DNA from 3 places in the Streptomyces sp. NPDC047002 genome. Region 2 is predicted to be linked to each of the others. Evidence: riboswitches for the same ligand, from Rfam matches in the RefSeq annotation. Region 2 holds a riboswitch; each other region holds the start of a gene.
What was found. A riboswitch is a leader RNA that binds a small molecule or an ion and turns the genes downstream of it on or off. The one in region 2 is predicted to bind cyclic di-AMP.
Positions count from the first base shown of each region.

Region 1: another riboswitch for cyclic di-AMP. It lies ahead of AB0910_RS28355 (M23 family metallopeptidase); the one in region 2 lies ahead of AB0910_RS10410 (C40 family peptidase).
Region 3: another riboswitch for cyclic di-AMP. It lies ahead of AB0910_RS29700 (transglycosylase family protein); the one in region 2 lies ahead of AB0910_RS10410 (C40 family peptidase).

Region 1 covers NZ_JBEYWC010000041.1:57,420-63,507, reverse strand. Annotated here, with positions in the region: gene AB0910_RS28360 (aldo/keto reductase) at 1-732, opposite strand, end outside; gene AB0910_RS28355 (M23 family metallopeptidase) at 820-1,914, opposite strand; cyclic di-AMP (ydaO/yuaA leader) riboswitch at 2,373-2,529, opposite strand; gene AB0910_RS28350 (PP2C family protein-serine/threonine phosphatase) at 2,803-3,927, opposite strand; tRNA gene AB0910_RS28345 (tRNA-Met) at 4,253-4,326, opposite strand; gene AB0910_RS28340 (hypothetical protein) at 4,406-4,597, opposite strand; gene AB0910_RS28335 (hypothetical protein) at 4,705-4,917, opposite strand; tRNA gene AB0910_RS28330 (tRNA-Lys) at 5,079-5,152, opposite strand; gene AB0910_RS28325 (helix-turn-helix transcriptional regulator) at 5,257-6,088, opposite strand, start outside.
Region 2 covers NZ_JBEYWC010000008.1:8,367-14,454, reverse strand. Annotated here, with positions in the region: gene AB0910_RS10420 (ATP-dependent Clp protease proteolytic subunit) at 1-484, shown strand, start outside; gene AB0910_RS10415 (hypothetical protein) at 492-800, shown strand; cyclic di-AMP (ydaO/yuaA leader) riboswitch at 1,159-1,341, shown strand; gene AB0910_RS10410 (C40 family peptidase) at 1,345-1,824, shown strand; gene AB0910_RS10405 (ATP-binding protein) at 1,865-2,290, opposite strand; gene AB0910_RS10400 (8-amino-7-oxononanoate synthase) at 2,526-3,686, opposite strand; gene bioB (biotin synthase BioB) at 3,831-5,090, shown strand; gene AB0910_RS10390 (adenosylmethionine--8-amino-7-oxononanoate transaminase) at 5,083-6,088, shown strand, end outside.
Region 3 covers NZ_JBEYWC010000047.1:33,776-39,863, reverse strand. Annotated here, with positions in the region: gene AB0910_RS29710 (septum formation initiator family protein) at 1-420, opposite strand, end outside; gene eno (phosphopyruvate hydratase) at 783-2,078, opposite strand; gene AB0910_RS29700 (transglycosylase family protein) at 2,459-3,145, opposite strand; cyclic di-AMP (ydaO/yuaA leader) riboswitch at 3,149-3,376, opposite strand; gene AB0910_RS29695 (transglycosylase family protein) at 3,699-4,934, opposite strand; gene AB0910_RS29690 (cytochrome P450) at 5,116-6,088, opposite strand, start outside.

The DNA.
Region 1 (6,088 bases), on a different contig from region 2:
GCGCTCGCTCTCCAGGTACCCGGCTGCGCGGTCGGCCCGCACGCTGTCCACGGCGGTGCCCGGGCGGTACTTGCCGGTCAGGAAGCCGGCGGCGAGGGCGAAGTACGGCAGCACGCCGAGGCCGTGCTCGGCCGCCACGTCCTGGAGCGGGCCCTCGTAGGTGTCGCGGGAGACCAGGTTGTAGTGCGGCTGGAGCGCCGCATAGCGCGCGATCCCCTCACGCTCGGCGAAGGCGAGCGACGCGGTCAGCCGCTCCGGGCTGATGTTGGAGGCGCCGAGCGCGCGGACCTTGCCCTCCTTCACCAGCTGGTCGAGCGTGGTGACGATGTCTTCTACGGGCACGGACTCGTCGTCGACGTGCGTGTAGTACAGGTCGATGCGGTCGGTGCCCAGGCGCCGCAGCGAGCCCTCGACGGCCGCCTTGATGGTGTCGGGCGCGAGGCCCTTGTACTCGGGGTGCGCGCCGACCTTCGTCGCGACGACCACGTCGTCGCGGTTGCCGCGCGCCGCCAGCCACTTGCCGATCAGGGCCTCGGAACCGAAGCCCTTGCTGCCGTCCGCCGTGCGCCCGTACCCGTCCGCGGTGTCCAGGAAGTTCCCGCCGCCCTCCGTGTACGCGTCGAGGACGTCGAAGGTGGCCCGCTCGTCGGCGCTCCAGCTGAAGACGTTGGCGCCGAGGCAGAGCGGGGAGACGGAGAGGTCGGAGGGGCCCAGAATGCGTCGATCAGTCATGCGTCCCATTGAACAACCCGCGCCCGTCCCCGGACATACCGCATGCGTCCGGGCCGCGCCCGCCGGGCCGCCAGGGCCACCCGCCCGTCAGGGCTTGAGTCCGTGGTCCTCGAGCCAGGGCCGCGGGTCGATCGCCGTGCCGCCCGTCGTGCGGACCTCCAGATGCAGGTGGGGGCCCGTGACGTTGCCGGTGGCGCCCACCCGTCCGATGACGTCGCCCGTGCTGACCTTCTGACCGACCGACACCAGCATCGAGGACTGGTGGCAGTACCAGAGCTCCTCGCCGTCGTCGAGCTTCACGACCGTGCGGTAGCCGTAGGCGCCCGCCCAGCCCGCCGAGGTGACCGTGCCGCCGTGCACGGCCTTGACGGGCGTGCCGGTGGGCGCGGCGAAGTCGAGGCCCGTGTGGTAGCCGGAGGACCACATCGGGCCCGGGTCCCCGAACTGCCCGGTGATCGTGTACGAGGTGACGGGGAGCGTGTAGCTCTTGGCCAGCTTCGCGAGCCTGGCGGCCTCGGCCTTCTTGGCCGCCTCGGTCGCCGCCTTCTTCTTGGCCTCGTCGGCCTTCTTCGCCGCGGCCGCCTGCTGCTTCGCGGCCTCGGCGCGCGCCGTGGCGACGGCCTCGGCCTCGGCGGCCGCCTGCCGGGCGTCGTCCGCGGCCTGCCGCTGCGCCGAAGCCTGCTGGAGAATACGGGCGCGCAGCGCCTCGCCCGCGTCGGTGGCGCCGTGCGCGTAGTCGGCGGTGGTCACGCCCGCGCTCGTCAGCGGCGCGCTCGCGAGGACGGCCGCCGGCGCGGGCGCCTCCTCGCCCACCAGGGAGTCGACGACCGGCAGCGAGGCTACGCGCTGCGGCAGGTGGTCGGTGATCGCGTCCGGCACGGATATCGCGACCGGCGCCCTGCCCTGCGCTGCCGCGATGCCGCCCGCGCCGACCGCGGCGATGACGCCCACGCCGAGCACGGTCGAGCTGCGGGCGAGCGCGTTGCGCTGCTTGATCACCCGGTGCTTGCCCCGCAGCGGCGAGATGGCCGTGGCCGAGCCCTCGGGCTGCCCCCAGGCCGCGCCGCCTTCTGCGGCCTCCTCGGGTCTCTCGAAGGAACCGACGCCCGCGGCGGCGGTGTCGCCCGTCGCGGGAAAGGAGCCCGTGTCCCCGTAGGCGGGAAAGGCCGCGGTGTCCTCCACGGCAGGGAACGCGCCCGTGTCGCCGGCCTCCCCGTACGCCGCGAACGCGCCCGCGTCCCCGCCCCGCACGCGGAAGGAACCGGCGTCGCCGAAGGCGGAGAAGGAGCCCGTGCCCCCGTGAGCGGCACCGGACCCCGCGTCCCCCACCGCGGCGAACGACCCCGTGTCCCCGTACTCGGCGAACGACCCCGTGCTCCCGTATGCAGGGAAGGAACCGGTGTCGCTCATCGCGGGAAACGCCCCGGTGTCCCCGTACGCGGGGAACGACCCCGTGTCGCCGTAGCCACCGCCGTACCCGCCCCGCGGGTCGAAAGCGGCGGTGCGGGTGACGTGTGCGGCCGGGGCGCCGGGGGAAGGCTGAGGGGTGGACACGCCGTGCGGGACGTACGGGGTGTGGGGTATGCCCGAGGCCGACAGGGCTTCCGGGGCAGGCTTGTTGGACGCCACGGGGGCGCGCTCCTTTCCTTCCTTCTCGCCTACCGGGTTAGCTGACGGGTTCGGAGCAGGAAGGTCTCCTACGGGCAGGGCGGACCGCCGAAGAGGCGGTGCGTCAGGCCCGATTCACCCCAAGGGTTGGTTCCCCGGTTCCCTCGCGGAATTCGGCGCGCGAGCACGGAGCCGCCGTGGGCGACGGCTGGGACGACCGCGCTGCGTTATCGAACGTTAATAGAGATCCGGCCGTTATTCCAAGCCGATCGAGATGATCGTCAACGACTCCGCAGCGGATCAACCAGGACAGATGGCCCCGCAATCGGGCGAGTTGACCCCGCTTCAGCGGGCACCCTCACACCCGGCCGCCCGAGCGGGCAACAGCCGCCGCCCCCGGCGCCCGCCCCCAGCAGTGCGGAGTGCTCGCACCTGGACACGCAGCGTTACAAGCCCCCGCGGTCACGGCGGCGGCACGACGCTCATGATCCGCCGCCGGTCCGGCTGGCCCGCCGTGGGCCGGTTCACAGCGAGCAGCGCCATGTCGTCCGTGCTGCCGCCCCCGGTGTGCACGCGCACATCGCCCACGACCGCGTCGAGCAGCTCCTCGGGGCCGGGGAAGATCCGGCCGCGCAGCCGCTGCGCCGGGTCGTAGAAGACCCCGTCGCGATCCCGCGCCTCCGACAGGCCGTCCGTGTAGAACAGCAGCGTCGAACCCGGCGGGTACGGGCTGGTGTCGGCGCGGTCGGGCCAGGAGGCCAGCTCCGCCATGCCGAGCGGCAGCGCGAACTGTCCCGGTACGAGCGTCGTCACGACGCCCGCGGCCTCCAGCAGCATCGGCTCGGGGTGGCCGCGGTTCAGCAGCCGCACGACGCCCTCGCCGCGCGGGATCTCCGCGAGCACCGCCGTCGTGAACGACTCCGCCGTCTCCGCCTCGGCGCGCCGGATGCCCTCCCTGGTCAGCGCGCGGTCAAGGCGGTGCGCGACGCCTTCGAGGGTGCGCTCCTGCTCCGCCGCCTCCCGGAAGGCGCCGACGAGCACGGCGACCGTCTCGACCGCGCCCATGCCCTTGCCGCGCACGTCCCCGACGATCAGCCGGACCCCGTGCGGGGTGTCCTGCACCGCGAAGAGGTCGCCGCCGATGAACGCGTCCTCCTGCGCCGCCTCGTACCGCGCGGCGATGTGCAGCCCGCCGATCTGCTCCGAGGGCTGCGGCAGCACCGCGCGCTGCGCCGCCTCTGCGATGATGCGCGCGGACGCCAGCCGCTCGCCGCTGCGGCGCACGATGCGGTTGATGCCGAGCGCGAGCGCCGAGACGACCACCACGGTGAGCAGGTCGCCCACCGCCTCGACCCGGCCGATCGTGCCGTCGTCGATGCGCAGCAGCACCTCGGTGCCGATCGCGATCAGCGCGATCACCAGAGTCCCGACGGGACCGAAGAACGGGGCCGCCACCATGGGCGCCGCGGCGAAGAACGGGGACGCGGTGAAGCGCGTCGGCGTCACCGCGTCGAAGACCACGCCGACGAGGATCACGACGAGCGGCAGCCAGAAGCGGAATCTGCTGGGCCGGGGCGTGGGCGCCACCTCGCCCCGCGCGGGCTCGCCATCGCGCCGGGCGACCCAGTCGCGCGCGATCCGGACGCCGCGTGGCGCCCTGCCGCCCCGCCTGCGCCGTTCACCCCGCCCCGTCTTCGCCACCAGTGGTCTCTTTCTGCCGGTCTCCTCGCCAAGGCTGCGGACGGTACCGCGCTGTCTCCAGGCTCGCCGCCATCGCACGCGACGGCGAATCGCCGTCGACCGACTGGCGTACCGCCCGGGGAGCGCCGGAGCGCGCCGCGGGGCCGTACGGGCCGGGGCCCCAACGCACCGAAGGCCCGGATTCCGGGGAATCCGGGCCTTCGGCCACAAGTAGCGGGGACAGGATTTGAACCTGCGACCTCTGGGTTATGAGCCCAGCGAGCTACCGAGCTGCTCCACCCCGCGTCGGTGAACACCACCCTACGCCATCCGGAGCACGCCCGGCGCCACGTTCGCCCCGGGCGGACGCCCGCGGGGGCTGCCGCTAGGCGGCGGGGACCACGTCGGCCTTGACCGCGGCGGCCCACTCGACCAGCAGCTCCTGATAACGCTCCTGCTCAGCGGGGGTGAGAACACGGCCGGCCCCGGCCCACAGAGCGCGGATGCGGTCGTTGACGTCGGCGGCAGACCGCGGGGAACCGGGATCGGCGACGGCACCGGACGGTGATGCGAACATGTGCCCAAGACTACGGGCCGCCACTGACAGTCGGCGGAGCGTGGAGGCGCGACCCGCGCACGTGTGAGGCAGCACACGCCGCCCGCGGGGCGCGGCAGGGGCGCAGGTCAGCGCGTGCCGTAGTCGTGGCCGAGCCCGCCCTGCCACTCCACCCACGAGGGGTCGTCGAGCAGGTCCTCCGCGTCCGGCAGCCCGGCCCGGCGCAGGAACTCGACCAGGTCGCCGTCCGAGTGGGCGAGACCCATGATCTGCCCGCGGACCGTGACCCGCCGGCCGCCCGTCCCGGACGCCCGGTGTACGACGATCGGTGCGTCACTCATGCCCCAAGCCTGCGACGAACCGGCCTCGCGCGCAGCCCCCTGGGCGTTTTGCCCACCGTGATTCTCAGGACTTCCACGCCGCCACTCCCGCCGCACGCTCCCCCGCAGGCACGCGAAAACCCCCGCGGCCGGTCCTGCGGGCCGGGCGCGGGGGCGTGACGTAGGCCGTGTGGGACTTGAACCCACAACCAACGGATTAAAAGTCCGCTGCTCTGACCAATTGAGCTAACGGCCCGCACCGCGAAGCATAGTCGGCCCCCGCCACGCGACATGCCCGAGACCGTGGGGCGTTGGCCCCGCACCGGGGCCGGGGGCCCTGCGCCGAGGACCTGGGGCGCCTCAGAACTGCTTGTACAGGTCCGTGAGGATCTGCCGGGTTTTCTTCGCGGACTCGGCGTGCGCGACCATGCGGTCCATGGCCTCCTTGTACTCGGCGACCTCGGCCGCCTCGTCCAGGTAAAGGGCGCCGGTCAGGTACTCGACGTACACGATGTCCGGCACCTCGGGCACGTCGAAGCGGAACAGGACGAACGAGGTGTACGTGCCGGGGTGGTGGCCGGCCGAGAGCTCGGCCAGCTGGAGCGTGACGTTCGGCAGCTCCGACAGTTCGAGCAGGCGGCCGATCTGCTCGCGCATCAGCGCGGCAGAGCCGACGGGGCGCAGCAGCACGGTCTCGTCGATCACCGCCCAGTACGTCGGCGGGTTCTCCCTGGTCAGCAGCGCCTGCCGCTGCTTGCGCAGCGCGACGTGGCGCTCGATGCGCTCGGGGTCGAACTGGCCCACCGCGCCGGTGCGCAGGATCTCGCGGGTGTACTCCTCCGTCTGGAGGACGCCGGGCACGAAGTGCGGCTCGTACGTGCGGATCGTCTTCGCGGCCTCCTCCAGGCTGACATATCCGCTGAACCAGCCGGGCAGCACGTCGTGGAACCGCTGCCACCAGCCGGGCTTGTTGGCCTCCTCGGTGATCTCAAGGAAGGAGGTCACGCCCGCCGGGTCGACCCCGTAGGCGGGCAGCAGCACCTGCAGGTAGGGGATCTTGAGGGCGACCTCGGCCGACTCCATGCGGCGGATCGTCGCCACTGTCACATGCAGGAGCTTGGCCGCCTGGTCGCGGGTCATCCCGGCCCGTTCGCGCAGACCGCGCAGCTGTCTGCTCAGGACGAGCTGTCCT
Region 2 (6,088 bases):
GCACCTGGAGTACGCGGCGCCAGACCAGGACATCGCGCTCTACCTCAACTCACCCGGCGGCTCGGTCACCGCGATGTCGTCCGTCTACGACACGATGCGGACGATCTCCTGCGACGTCGGCACGACCTGCCTCGGCCAGGTCGCCTCGGTCGCCGCCGTGCTGCTGGCGGCCGGCGCGCCGGGCAAGCGGATGGCGCTGCCCGGCGCGCGGATCGCGCTCCAGCAGCCCTCCCTCCCTGAGCCGGTGCGCGGGCAGCCGTCCGACCTGCTGATCCACGCGGAGGAACTGGTCAGGCAGCGCGCGTTCCTGACGCGGACGCTGGCGCACCACACCGGCAGGGAAGCGGCCGACATCGAGGCGAGCCTGGACCGCGACACCTTCCTCGACGCAGCAGGGGCCCTGGAGTTCGGGCTCGTGGACCATGTCGTCGACCGCCGCGCCGCCGGACCCTCGGCGGGCGCGGGCGCCCCCGCGGGGCGGTGAGCGGCCGGTGCTGCCGCCCGAGCTGCCGCCGCTGCCCGCGCTGACCCGGGCCGAGTGCGACGTGGTGGACGGCTATCTGGCCGTCGTGGACCTGGTCGGCCGCCTCAACCCGGCGCGCGGAGGGGACACGTATGCCGCGCTGCGTGCCGCGCAGGCGCTGCCCGCGCGCACCGTGGAACTGCGGGACGCCCTGGCGCGCATGCACACGCGCGGCGAGTCCGAGCTGCACGCGGGCACGCTCGCCAGGGCGCTGCGGGTGCTCGACGGCGAGCGGCGCGCCGGGCGGGTGGCGCTGCCGCGCGACACCTCGGCGTAAGCCCGGAGTCACCCCGGCCGCCGCACCCGGGCACTGCTCCCCTGCGGGCTCCCCGGACGGCGCAATCGGCGGGTCGGGCCCGGCCCCGTTCGGACCAGTCGTCCCCGGCGGTGCGGCGCACGCCCCGGTTGCGTACCGCGACGATGCGTACACGCTGAGCGGCCCCCACCACCGCTGGCCCGCGCCCGGGATCCGGTCCGCGGAGCCTCCCACCGACCTGGCGAATACGCACAAACAGATCAACTGTGATGAGTTTCACATATCGCCGTTTCGGCTCGGAAATCCGCGGGCGGCTTGTCACGATCCCTGCGACAGGTCGCAAGCCCTCGTCACCTGGCGAGGCGGTCCGGGCGGACGCCGAGTCCTGCCGCCGTACCGGACTTCGTGCGGACACGAGTGGATCGGCAGGAGTGGAGGACCCGAGCGTTACGGAACGGCGCGGCGACGCGACCGCTCCTCGGGGTGAAGCCGCTTCGGCGGCCGGGCACCTTCGCGCCCGAACCCGACAGGCCATCCTTCACAGGCGGCTGACGAAGGGTTGCGCATGACTGCGCAGGTTCATGTCCCGTCTCTGTTCTCCCGGGCCGGCACCGTGTCGGCCCTCACGCTGGTGGCCGTCGGCGGCGCCCTGGTGGCCCCCGGCGCCCAGCCCGACGCGCACGCCGCCTCCTCCGCCGTCGCCGTCCGGGCGGTGAGCGTCGCCGCGTCCAAGGCGGGCGCGCCGTACCACTGGGGCGCGGCGGGGCCCGACAGCTTCGACTGCTCGGGGCTCGCCGCCTACGCGTACAAGAAGGCCGGCACGTCGCTGCCCCGCACCACGCAGCAGCAGTACAACGGCACCGAGCACATCGCGGCCTCGGCCAGGCGCAAGGGCGACCTGGTCTTCTTCCACAGCGGCTCGAACGCCTACCACGTGGGCATCTACGCGGGCGACGACCGCATCTGGCACGCGCCCAAGACGGGTTCCACGGTGCGGCTCGAACACATCTGGACGAAGGACGTCTGGTACGGGCGCGTGGCCTGACCCGCCGCCCGCGCGGTGGCGGCGGCACGCTCGGCAGGCCTCAGGCCGCCGCCACCCAGGGCAGCGTGATCCAGACCGTCTTGCCGCCCTCGGGCGTCGGGGTGACCGAGAGCCGCCCGCCGCACTCGGCGGCCAGCCAGCGGACGATCACCATGCCGCGCCCGTTGTCCTGCTGCACGGCCGCCGGCAGCCGCCTCGGCCAGCGCGGATGGCTGTCGGTGACGCCGATCCTGAGGCGCTCGTGGCGGTCGAGCGCCACGTCCACGGTGAAGGTGGGCGAGGTACCGAAGGTGTGCAGCACCGCGTTGGTGACAAGTTCGGAGACGACCAGGCGGACCGTTTCAGCAGTCTCCGCCTCCACCGGGAGGCCCCACTCCGTGAGGAGTTCTGCGACATATCTGCGGGCCACCGGGACCGAGGCGGGCTCGCTCGGCAGTGTGACGGATGCTTCCTGGTGGTCTGCCATGGCGGGGCTGTCCCTTTTCCACCGGGCGGGGCCCGGGTGCGAGTGCGGGCACGGGGTCGCACGCGCGGCGCGGACGGAGCGGTCCGCCCCGCGTCGGCGTGCGGTCCATGCTGCCGCCGGGCCCGCCCATTCGCCGGGATATGCCGCATCTGTCGCCCGAAGCAGTGAACTGTTCGATACTCGGCCGGTTGTGGGCCCGCGACACCGGCCGGGCCCCGCCCCGGGCGGCGAACGCTCAGTGTTCGGGCGCGGTTTCGACGATCGTACGGACGGCCCGGCCGAGTTCGCCGTCCGTGAGGTCGGCGCGTGCGGTCAGCCGGATCCGGGAGATCCCGTCGGGTACGGACGGCGGCCGGAAGCATCCCACGGCGAGGCCGGCGCGGCGGCAGCCGGCCGCCCATGCGGCGGCCGCGTGCGGCGAGGGCGCCCGCACGGACACCACCGCCGCTTCCGGGCGGACCGCCTGGAGTCCCGCCGCGGTCAGCGCGGTGTGCAGGGTACGGGCCACCTCCCGCGCGCGCTCGGCGAGGTGCGGCTCCGCCCGCAGGCAGCGCAGCGCCGCGAGCGCCGCGCCTGCGGCCGCGGGCGCGAGCCCGGTGTCGAAGATGAACGTCCGCGCGGTGTTGACCAGGTGCTCGATCACGGCCGCCGGGCCGAGGACCGCGCCACCCTGGCTGCCGAGGGACTTGGAGAGGGTCACCGTGGCGACGACGCCGCCGGGGAGCCGCCCCCCGGCGTCCGCGAGCCCCGCGGCGTGCAGCGCCCCGCGCCCGCCGGGCCCGAGGACGCCGAGTCCGTGCGCCTCGTCCACCAGGAGCGCGGCGCCGCGCGTACGGCAGACGTCGGCGAGCATGCGCAGCGGGGCCGCGTCACCATCCACGGAGAAGACCGCGTCGGTGACGAGGAGGGCCCGTCCGCCGCCGTACGCGTCGAGGGCCTTGCCGACCGCTTCGGGATCGGCGTGCGGCACGACGGAGGTCTGCGCGCGAGAGAGGCGGCAGCCGTCCACGATCGAGGCGTGGTTGCCCGCGTCGGAGAGGAGCAGGGAGCCGCGCGCGGTCAGCGCGGTGAGGGCCGCGAGGTTGGCCGCGTACCCGGAGGAGAACACGAGGGCGGCCTCGAAGCCGCAGTGCGCGGCGAGTTCGCGCTCCAGCTCGGCGTGGAGCGCGGTGCTGCCCGTCACCAGGCGCGAGCCGGTGGCGCCCGCGCCCCAGCGCAGCGCGGCGTCGGCGGCCGCCTCGGTGACCGAGGGGCGGCGGGCGAGGCCCAGGTAGTCGTTGCTCGCCAGGTCGAGCACGTCGCTGTGCTCGGGGCGCGGCCGCAGGGCCCGTACGAGTCCCGAGCCCTCCCGCTCGCGCGCGGCTTCCTCGGTCCAGGCGAAGGGGTCGTGGGCCATGGCGTCGGGTCCTTTTGTAGGCAGTGCACAGACACTAACCGGAGGCAAACCGTCCCGAGGTGTGGTCATGTCCACACTTCGCAGTGGTCGTTTTGGTGGCTTCCACCCTGGCACCGCGTGACGGCCGTCCGCGAGGATCGGTTCATGGATCTGCTGAAGACACTGGTGGAGAAGGGGCTGCGGCGCGAGCAGCCGACGCGCGAGGAAGCCCTCGCGGTGCTCGCGACCTCCGACGACGAGCTGCTCGACGTGGTGGCAGCGGCCGGAAAGGTGCGCCGCCAGTGGTTCGGGCGGCGGGTGAAGCTCAACTACCTCGTCAACCTCAAGTCCGGCCTGTGCCCTGAGGACTGCTCGTACTGCTCGCAGCGGCTCGGGTCGACCGCGGACATCCTCAAGTACACCTGGCTGAAGCCCGACGAGGCGTCGCGTGCCGCGGCGGCCGGGGTCGCGGGCGGCGCGAAGCGGGTGTGCCTGGTGGCGAGCGGACGCGGTCCGACGGACCGCGACATCGACCGCGTCTCGAAGACCATCGAGGCGATCAAGGAGGAGAACGAGGGCGTCGAGGTGTGCGCCTGCCTCGGCCTGCTCTCCGCCGGGCAGGGCGAGCGCCTCAAGTCGGCGGGCGCCGACGCGTACAACCACAACCTCAACACCTCGGAATCCACCTACGGGGACATCACGACCACCCACACCTACGCGGACCGGGTGGAGACGGTGCACCGCGCGCAGGCGGCCGGGCTCTCCGCGTGCTCGGGGCTGATCGCCGGCATGGGCGAGAGCGACGCCGACCTGGTCGACGTGGTGTTCTCGCTGCGCGCGCTGGACCCGGACTCGGTGCCGGTGAACTTCCTCATCCCCTTCGAGGGCACACCGCTCGCCGAGGAGTGGAACCTGACGCCGCAGCGCTGCCTGCGGATCCTCGCGATGGCGCGGTTCGTCTGCCCGGACGTGGAGGTCAGGCTCGCGGGCGGCCGCGAGGTGCACCTGCGCTCCCTCCAGCCCCTGGCGCTGCACCTGGTCAACTCGATCTTCCTCGGCGACTACCTCACCAGTGAGGGCCAGGAGGGCAAGAAGGACCTGGAGATGATCGCGGACGCCGGCTTCACGGTCGAGGGCGCGGACGAGACGACGCTGCCCGCGCACCGCGCGGAGGCGGCGGGCCACGGCTGCGGCGAGGGCCGCGCCTGCGCGGGCGCGGGAGACGGCGCTGCGGCAGAGGGCGCGGCGGCGGACCGCTCACCGGACGGCGCGCACGCGGCGGACGGCTGCGGGGCCGCGGGCTCCCCCTGCGGGCCGGAGGCGCCGGAGGCGCCGGAGCAGGGTGCCGCGGCGGAGGGCGCGCGCACGGACCTGGTGGCGGTGCGGCGCAGGGGCGCGGGGACGGACCTGGCGCCGAATGCCTGAGCCGCTCGCCCCCGGCGGCCTCGCCGTACCCGAACTCCTGGCACTGGACCGGGCCCATGTGTGGCACCCCTACGGCCCGATGCCGGGCCGCGCTGACCCGCTCGTCGTCACCTCTGCCTCCGGAGTGCGGCTGCGGCTCGCCGAGCCCGCCGAGGGCCACGGCGAGCTGGTCGACGGCATGTCGTCGTGGTGGTCGGCCATCCACGGCTACAACCACCCGGTGCTCAACGAGGCGGCCCGCGACCAGCTCGGCCGGATGAGCCATGTGATGTTCGGCGGGCTCACACACGAGCCCGCCGTGCGGCTCGCCGCCCGGCTCGTGGAGATCACCCCGGAGCCGCTGCGCCATGTCTTCCTCGCCGACTCGGGCTCGGTTTCGGTCGAGGTGGCCCTCAAGATGTGCCTGCAGTACTGGCGTTCGCTCGGCCGCCCCGAGAAGCACCGGCTGCTGACCTGGCGCGGCGGCTACCACGGCGACACCTGGCACCCCATGTCGGTGTGCGACCCCGAGGGCGGCATGCACGAGCTGTGGTCCGGGGCGCTGCCGCGGCAGGTCTTCGCCGAGGCGCCGCCCGCGGCGTACGAGGAGGCGTACGCGGACGCGCTGCGGGAGACCGTCGCGCGGCACGCGCACGAGACGGCCGCCGTGGTGGTGGAGCCCGTGGTGCAGGGCGCGGGCGGCATGCGCTTCCACTCCCCCGCCTATCTGCGGGTGCTGCGCGAGGCGTGCGACGAGCACGGTGTGCTGCTGGTGTTCGACGAGATCGCCACCGGGTTCGGGCGTACGGGCACCTTGTTCGCCGCCGACCAGGCGTCCGTCGCGCCCGATGTGATGTGCGTGGGCAAGGCCCTGACCGGTGGATACGTCACGATGGCGGCGACGCTGTGCACGGAGCGGGTGGCCGCGGGCATCTCGCGCGGCGACGTGCCCGTGCTGGCGCACGGCCCGACGTTCATGGGCAACCCGCTCGCCTCCGCCCTCGCCTGCGCCTCCCTCG
Region 3 (6,088 bases), on a different contig from region 2:
CGCCGCGTCCGCGTGGTCGACGTCGTCCAGCATGTTCGCGTACCAGGGCCTGTTGGCGGGCCCGACCGCCTGCTGCTCCTGCTTGACCGCGGTGGGGGCGTTCATCGTGTACCCCTTCTCCCCCGGCATGACGAAGTGCAGCCGCTCGCGCGCGAGCCGCTCGATGTACGCGTCGTCCTGGAGCCGCGCCTTCTCGTCCCGCAACTTCTCGACCTGCGCCTTGGCGTCGCGCGCGGTGCGCTGCTGGTCCGCGATGTCGCCCTGCTGCGACACGTACTGCCGCATCGGGTAGGCGAGCGCGACGACGAGGGTGCACAGCACGAGGGCGAGGAAGGCGGCGCGCCCTGTCAGCCGGGAGCGGTGCGCCTGCCTGCGGCTCTGCGAGCGGTAGACGCGCGCCGCGGTCTGCTCGCCGAGCACCCGGAGCCGGGTGGCCGTGGAGAAGCGCTCCTCGCCGCGGCCGCCGCGCTGCGGGCGTCCGCCGCCCGCCTGCGGGGTGGTGCGGCCGGGCGCGGGGCGGGGCTGCGCGGACGGCGCACGGCCGCCCGCCGCCGGTCCGCGGCCGCGCGGGACGCCCGCCGCACCGGCCGGTGCGCGGCCCGGTGCGCGGTCACGGGGGCGGCGGCCGCCTGCGCCGTCACGCGCTCCGTCCCGGTCTCCGGTCCGTGCCATGGCCACACTCCCCTGTCACCCGTCGTACGCCCGGTACACGCCCTGCGCACGTGCGCGTCCCCGGACACGGTACGGGACCGCGGCCGGGGACGGTGTGACACGGGCGGGTCTCAGCTCTCCGTGCCGCGGAAACGCGGGAAGGCGCTGCGGCCGGCGTACACGGCGGCGTCGTCGAGGATCTCCTCGATGCGCAGCAGCTGGTTGTACTTGGCGACGCGGTCCGAGCGGGCCGGGGCGCCGGTCTTGATCTGGCCGCAGTTCACCGCGACGGCGAGGTCGGCGATGGTGACGTCCTCGGTCTCACCCGAGCGGTGGGACATCATGCACTTGAAGCCGTTGCGCTGGGCCAGCTCGACGGCGTCGAGCGTCTCCGTGAGCGAGCCGATCTGGTTGACCTTGACCAGCAGGGCGTTGGCCGCGCCCTCCTCGATGCCGCGCGCGAGGCGCTCGGGGTTGGTGACGAACAGGTCGTCGCCGACGATCTGCACCTTGGCGCCGAGCTGGTCGGTGATGGTCTTCCAGCCGGCCCAGTCCTCCTCGTGCAGCGGGTCCTCGATGGAGACCAGCGGGTACGCGTCGACGAGCTCCGCGTAGTACGCCGTCATCTCCTCGGCGGAGCGGGTCTTGCCCTCGAACTCGTAGCTGCCGTCCTTGTAGAACTCGGAGGCGGCGACGTCGAGCGCGAGCGCGATGTCGCGGCCCGGCACGTAGCCGGCCTCGGTGACGGCCTCCAGGATGAGGTCGAGCGCGGCGCGGTTCGACTCCAGGCTCGGCGCGAAGCCGCCCTCGTCACCGAGGCCCGTGGACAGGCCCTTGTTCTTCAGGACCTTCTTCAGGGTGTGGTAGACCTCCGCGCCCCAGCGCAGGGCCTCGGAGAAGGACTCGGCGCCGATCGGCGCGATCATGAACTCCTGGATGTCGACGTTCGAGTCGGCGTGCGCGCCGCCGTTCAGGATGTTCATCATCGGCACCGGCAGGAGGTGCGCGTTGGGACCGCCGAGGTAGCGGAACAGCGGCAGGTCGGACGCCTCGGAGGCGGCGTGCGCCACGGCGAGCGACACGCCGAGGATGGCGTTGGCGCCGAGCGACGACTTGTCGGGGGTGGCGTCCAGGTCGAACATCGCCTGGTCGATGAGGCGCTGCTCGGTGGCGTCGTAGCCGACCAGCTCGGGGCCGATCTGCTCGATCACCGCGAGCACGGCCTTCTCCACGCCCTTGCCCTGGTAGCGGTTCTGGTCACCGTCCCGCAGCTCAAGGGCCTCGAAGGCGCCGGTGGAGGCGCCGGAGGGGACGGCCGCACGGCCGGTGCTGCCGTCGTCGAGGCCGACCTCGACCTCGACGGTGGGGTTGCCTCGGGAGTCGAGGATTTCCCGGGCTACGACGACGTCGATCGACGGCACGAGCATCTCCTTCTGGGAAGTGACGTGGGGAGCGCAGGGTCTGCGTCTGTAGTCCTTGCGCCAAGAGCCTAACCGGCGCGGGCGCCGCCGGGTGCTCCGGGCAGTCCCCACGCCGGGCGGCGGCGCGCGGCACGGCCGGACGAGTGGCCGCGGCCGGGCCCCGAGGCCGTGGGGGTGGCCCCGGGGCCCGGCCCCGCACGGCCGAGCGGCCCGTCCCCGTGGGGCCGGGCCGCTCGGGCCTGCCGGTGTCGGCAGGTGCGCCATGGTGCGTGCCGCTCCGCGTGCGCCGATCCTGCCGCAGGGCCGCCGGGAGGCCGGCCGGGGCCCGCTGCCGCGGGCCCGGCCGAGCGGCCCGCGCGGGGTCCGCGTGCGGGGCGCGCGGGCCGTCAGTGCAGGTGCAGCTGCTGGCCCGGGAAGATCACGTTCGCGTCCTTCACGATGTCCTTGTTCAGGTCGAACAGCTTCTTCCAGCCGCCCTTGACGTGGTGCGCCGAGGCGATCTTCGAGAGGGTGTCGCCGGACGCGACCTTGTACTCGCCGTCACCCTTCTTGATCACGGTGGGGCGGGCGGTGCCGCGGCTCGCGGGCTGCGAGGCGCTGTGCTGCTGCACGGGGCGCTGCTGCGCCTTCTGCTGCGCCGGGGCCTGCTGGGTCGAGCTGGAGTGGCTCGTCTCGGCCTGCGCCGCTCCGGAGCCGCCGGGGCCCGACAGGTTGACGCCGCAGGACGGCCAGGCGCCCTTGCCCTGGCTCGCGAGCACCTTCTCGGCGACCGCGATCTGCTGCGACTTGCTGGCCTGGTTGGCCTGCGAGGCGTAGGCGGTGCCGCCGTACGCGGCCCAGGTGGAGTTCGTGAACTGGAGGCCGCCGTAGAAGCCGTTGCCGGTGTTGATCGACCAGTTGCCGCCGGACTCGCACTGGGCGACCTGGTCCCACTCGGAGACCGAGGCGGCGGACGCCGACGTGGCGGAGAGCAGCGGCACCGCGACTGCGGCGCCGGTGACACCGGCGAGCGTGGCGTAACGGACGGCCTTGGACGGGCGGCGGTGCTTGTGGGCCTTGCTGGAACGCAGCATGGAGCATCTCCTCACCGACGCCTGCGAGGTCAGCTGTCGGGTTCGGGCGCAGTGAGTTGCCCGGTCGCGATGGACCACGTGGTGCGTGGTCCGTGCGGTGCGCACAGGCTGTGCGCGCCGCTCGCGGCTTAACCCCAAGCCGGGCCGCTGGGCCGTCCATCCACGGACGGCCTTCCCGGTCCGGCGGCGGAACCTTGGGTCCCCCGCTCCTGCCTTCGGCGCGTGACGCGACGACTGTTCCCGTCGACCGACGGCAGGATTCGGCGTTTCGGTCGACAGGGCCCGCGGTGCGAGCGGTGAAGACCGTAAACATACGACTGTCAGATCTTCAAAGACGGACATAAGGGCGGTAAAGCCCAAATCCTTCACCCGCATGGACCCATTTCCCCAGGTGAACCCCGAAACAGGCGAATCTGGCGGCCCATTTCGACCAAACACCCCGAAGAGATGCTTGTCTCACTTTCACAGAGTTGGACATACGGTGCCGAACTGACAGCGCACGGGGGCCACTTCATGGCCTCCCGTGCGCTGTGCCGCGATCTGCCCTTCGATATCAGCCGGCCCCGAGCTCCAGGGTCTGGCCAGGGACGATGTGGTTCGGGTCGGACCCGAGCGCCGCCTTGTTCGCCTCATAGACGGCGCGCCAGCCGCCCTTCACGCCCTGGCTCGCCGCGATCCCCGACAGGCTGTCGCCCGCGTGGACCGTGTAGCGGCGGGCTCCGGGGCCGTGCGCGGCGGCGGAGTCCGCTGACGCGGGGTCACCCGATGCGGCGTGCCGCCCGGATGGGGGCTTCTGCGCCGAGGTGCCCGACGCGTGCGCGGCGGGCTGCGTGCCGCGGTGCCTGCCGCCGGCCGCCGCCGCGCCGCCGGCCGCGGTGGCCGCGGGGCTCGCGGCGTCCGCCTGGCCCCCGGTGGCCCGGGCCGGGCCCTGGGCCGGGAGCTGCCAGAGAGACTGGGCGTCGCCGCCGGTGTACTGCGGCGCGAACGGGATGCGGATGACGTCCCGTACGACACCGGGCCTGTCGGCGTTGCCCACGGAGCCCGCGCCGCCGGTGGGCGCGAGCACCCCGCCGTCGTTGTCGCGGCTGACGCCCGACGGGAAGCCGCTGTCGTCGCTTGGCGTCGCGGGGGGCGTGGCGCGGTGCTTGCCACCGGACGGGGTGGCGTCCGACGGGGTGCCGCCGTGCGCCGGCGCGTCGGGGCTCGCACCGTCCGAGGGCGTGGCGGAGGGGTCGGGCGCGTCGTCGGACGCGGCGGGCGCGTCGCCGGGGTCCGTGCTCGCCGAGGGGTCGGGGGTGGCCGAGGAGCCCGTGGCGGGGCTGGCGGAGGGGTCGGGCGTCGCGGAGTCGTCGGAGCCGCCGAGCAGGCCGCCGACCACGTCGCCCAGGGTGTCGCCGTCGTCGTCGCCCGAAGGCGTCGTCTGCGGCAGGCCCGCGCTGTCGGCGCAGTCGGCCCACGTCTGGGAGCCCTGCCCCGCGAGGATCTTCTCGGCGACGGAGATCTGCTGCGCCTTGCTCGCCAGGTCGGGGCGGCTCGCGTACTGGCTGCCGCCGTACTGGTCCCAGGTGTCCTGGCTGATCTGGAGGCCGCCGAAGTAGCCGTTGCTGAGGTTGGCGTCCCACTGTCCGCCGCTCTCGCACGCGGCCACCTTGTCCCAGGTGGAGGCGTCCGCGGCGCTCGCGCTCGCGGAGGCGAGCAGCGGGATGGCGAGTGCGGAGCCGGTCACCCCGGCGGCCACGACGATCGCGGGCGCCTGGCGGGGTCGACGATGTCGGCCGTTCCCGGACATGCGATTACCTTCCGTGTACGTGGTCGCGCATGGAATGCGCGACGCGCGAGGTGATCCGCCGCCCTGGGGCTCAACGCGCCCACTGGGGCCGATGGGTCGCTCGGCAACGTAGCGTCAGTCGAACGCCTGTCACAAGTCGGTCCAGTGGAGATCACGCGAATATCACAGACTTGACACGACCTCAGTCACGCAGGGGCGTGAACCGGACCGGGAGCGTACGCAGACCGCGCATGATGAGTCCCCCGCGCCACCGCAGTTCGGCCGGTTCGGCGGCGAGGCGCAGCCCGGGCAGCCGGGTCAGCAGCGCGGTGAGCGCGGTCCGCCCTTCGAGGCGGGCGAGCGGGGCGCCGAGGCAGTAGTGGATCCCGTGGCCGTAGCCGAGGTGTTGATTGTCACGCCGTGCGAGGTCGAGGGTGTCGGGCGCGGCGAACCGCTCCGGGTCGCGGTCGGCCGCCGCGAGCACCACGAGCACCGGGTCCCCCACCGCGACGCAGCGCCCGCCGATCGTCAGCGGCTCGGTGGCGTAGCGCCAGGTGGCGAGCTCGACGGGCCCGTCGTAGCGGAGCAGTTCCTCGATGCCCGTGACGAGGAGCGAGTCGTCGCCCGCGCGCAGCGCGTCCTGCAGCCGCGCCCGCTCGGCGGGGTGGGTGAGCAGCGCGTACGTGCCGTTGCCGATCAGGTTGACCGTCGTCTCGAACCCGGCGAACAGCAGTACGAAGCACATCGCGGCCACCTCGTTCTCGGTGAGCTGCTCCGCGTGGTCGCTGGCGCGGATGAGGCCGGAGATGAGGTCGTCGCCGAGGTCGAGCCGCTTGCGGTGGATCAGGTCGGCGAGATAGGCGCGGATCTTCTTCACCGCGCGGGCGACGCCGCCGCGCGGGCCGCCGCCGTGCCGGATCATCATGCCCGCCCAGTCCCTGAAGTCGTCCTGGTCCTCGGCGGGCACGCCCAGCAGGTCGCAGATGGCGTAGATCGGCAGCGGGAAGGCGAACTCGTGGATGAGGTCGGCCGAGCCCGTGGCCGCGAACCGGTCGATGAGCCGGTCGGCGAGCTCCTGCACGCGGGGCGCGAACTCCGCGACCCGGCGCGGCGTGAACGCCTTCGACACGAGCCGGCGCAGCCGGGTGTGGTCGGGCGGGTCGATGTTGAGCAGA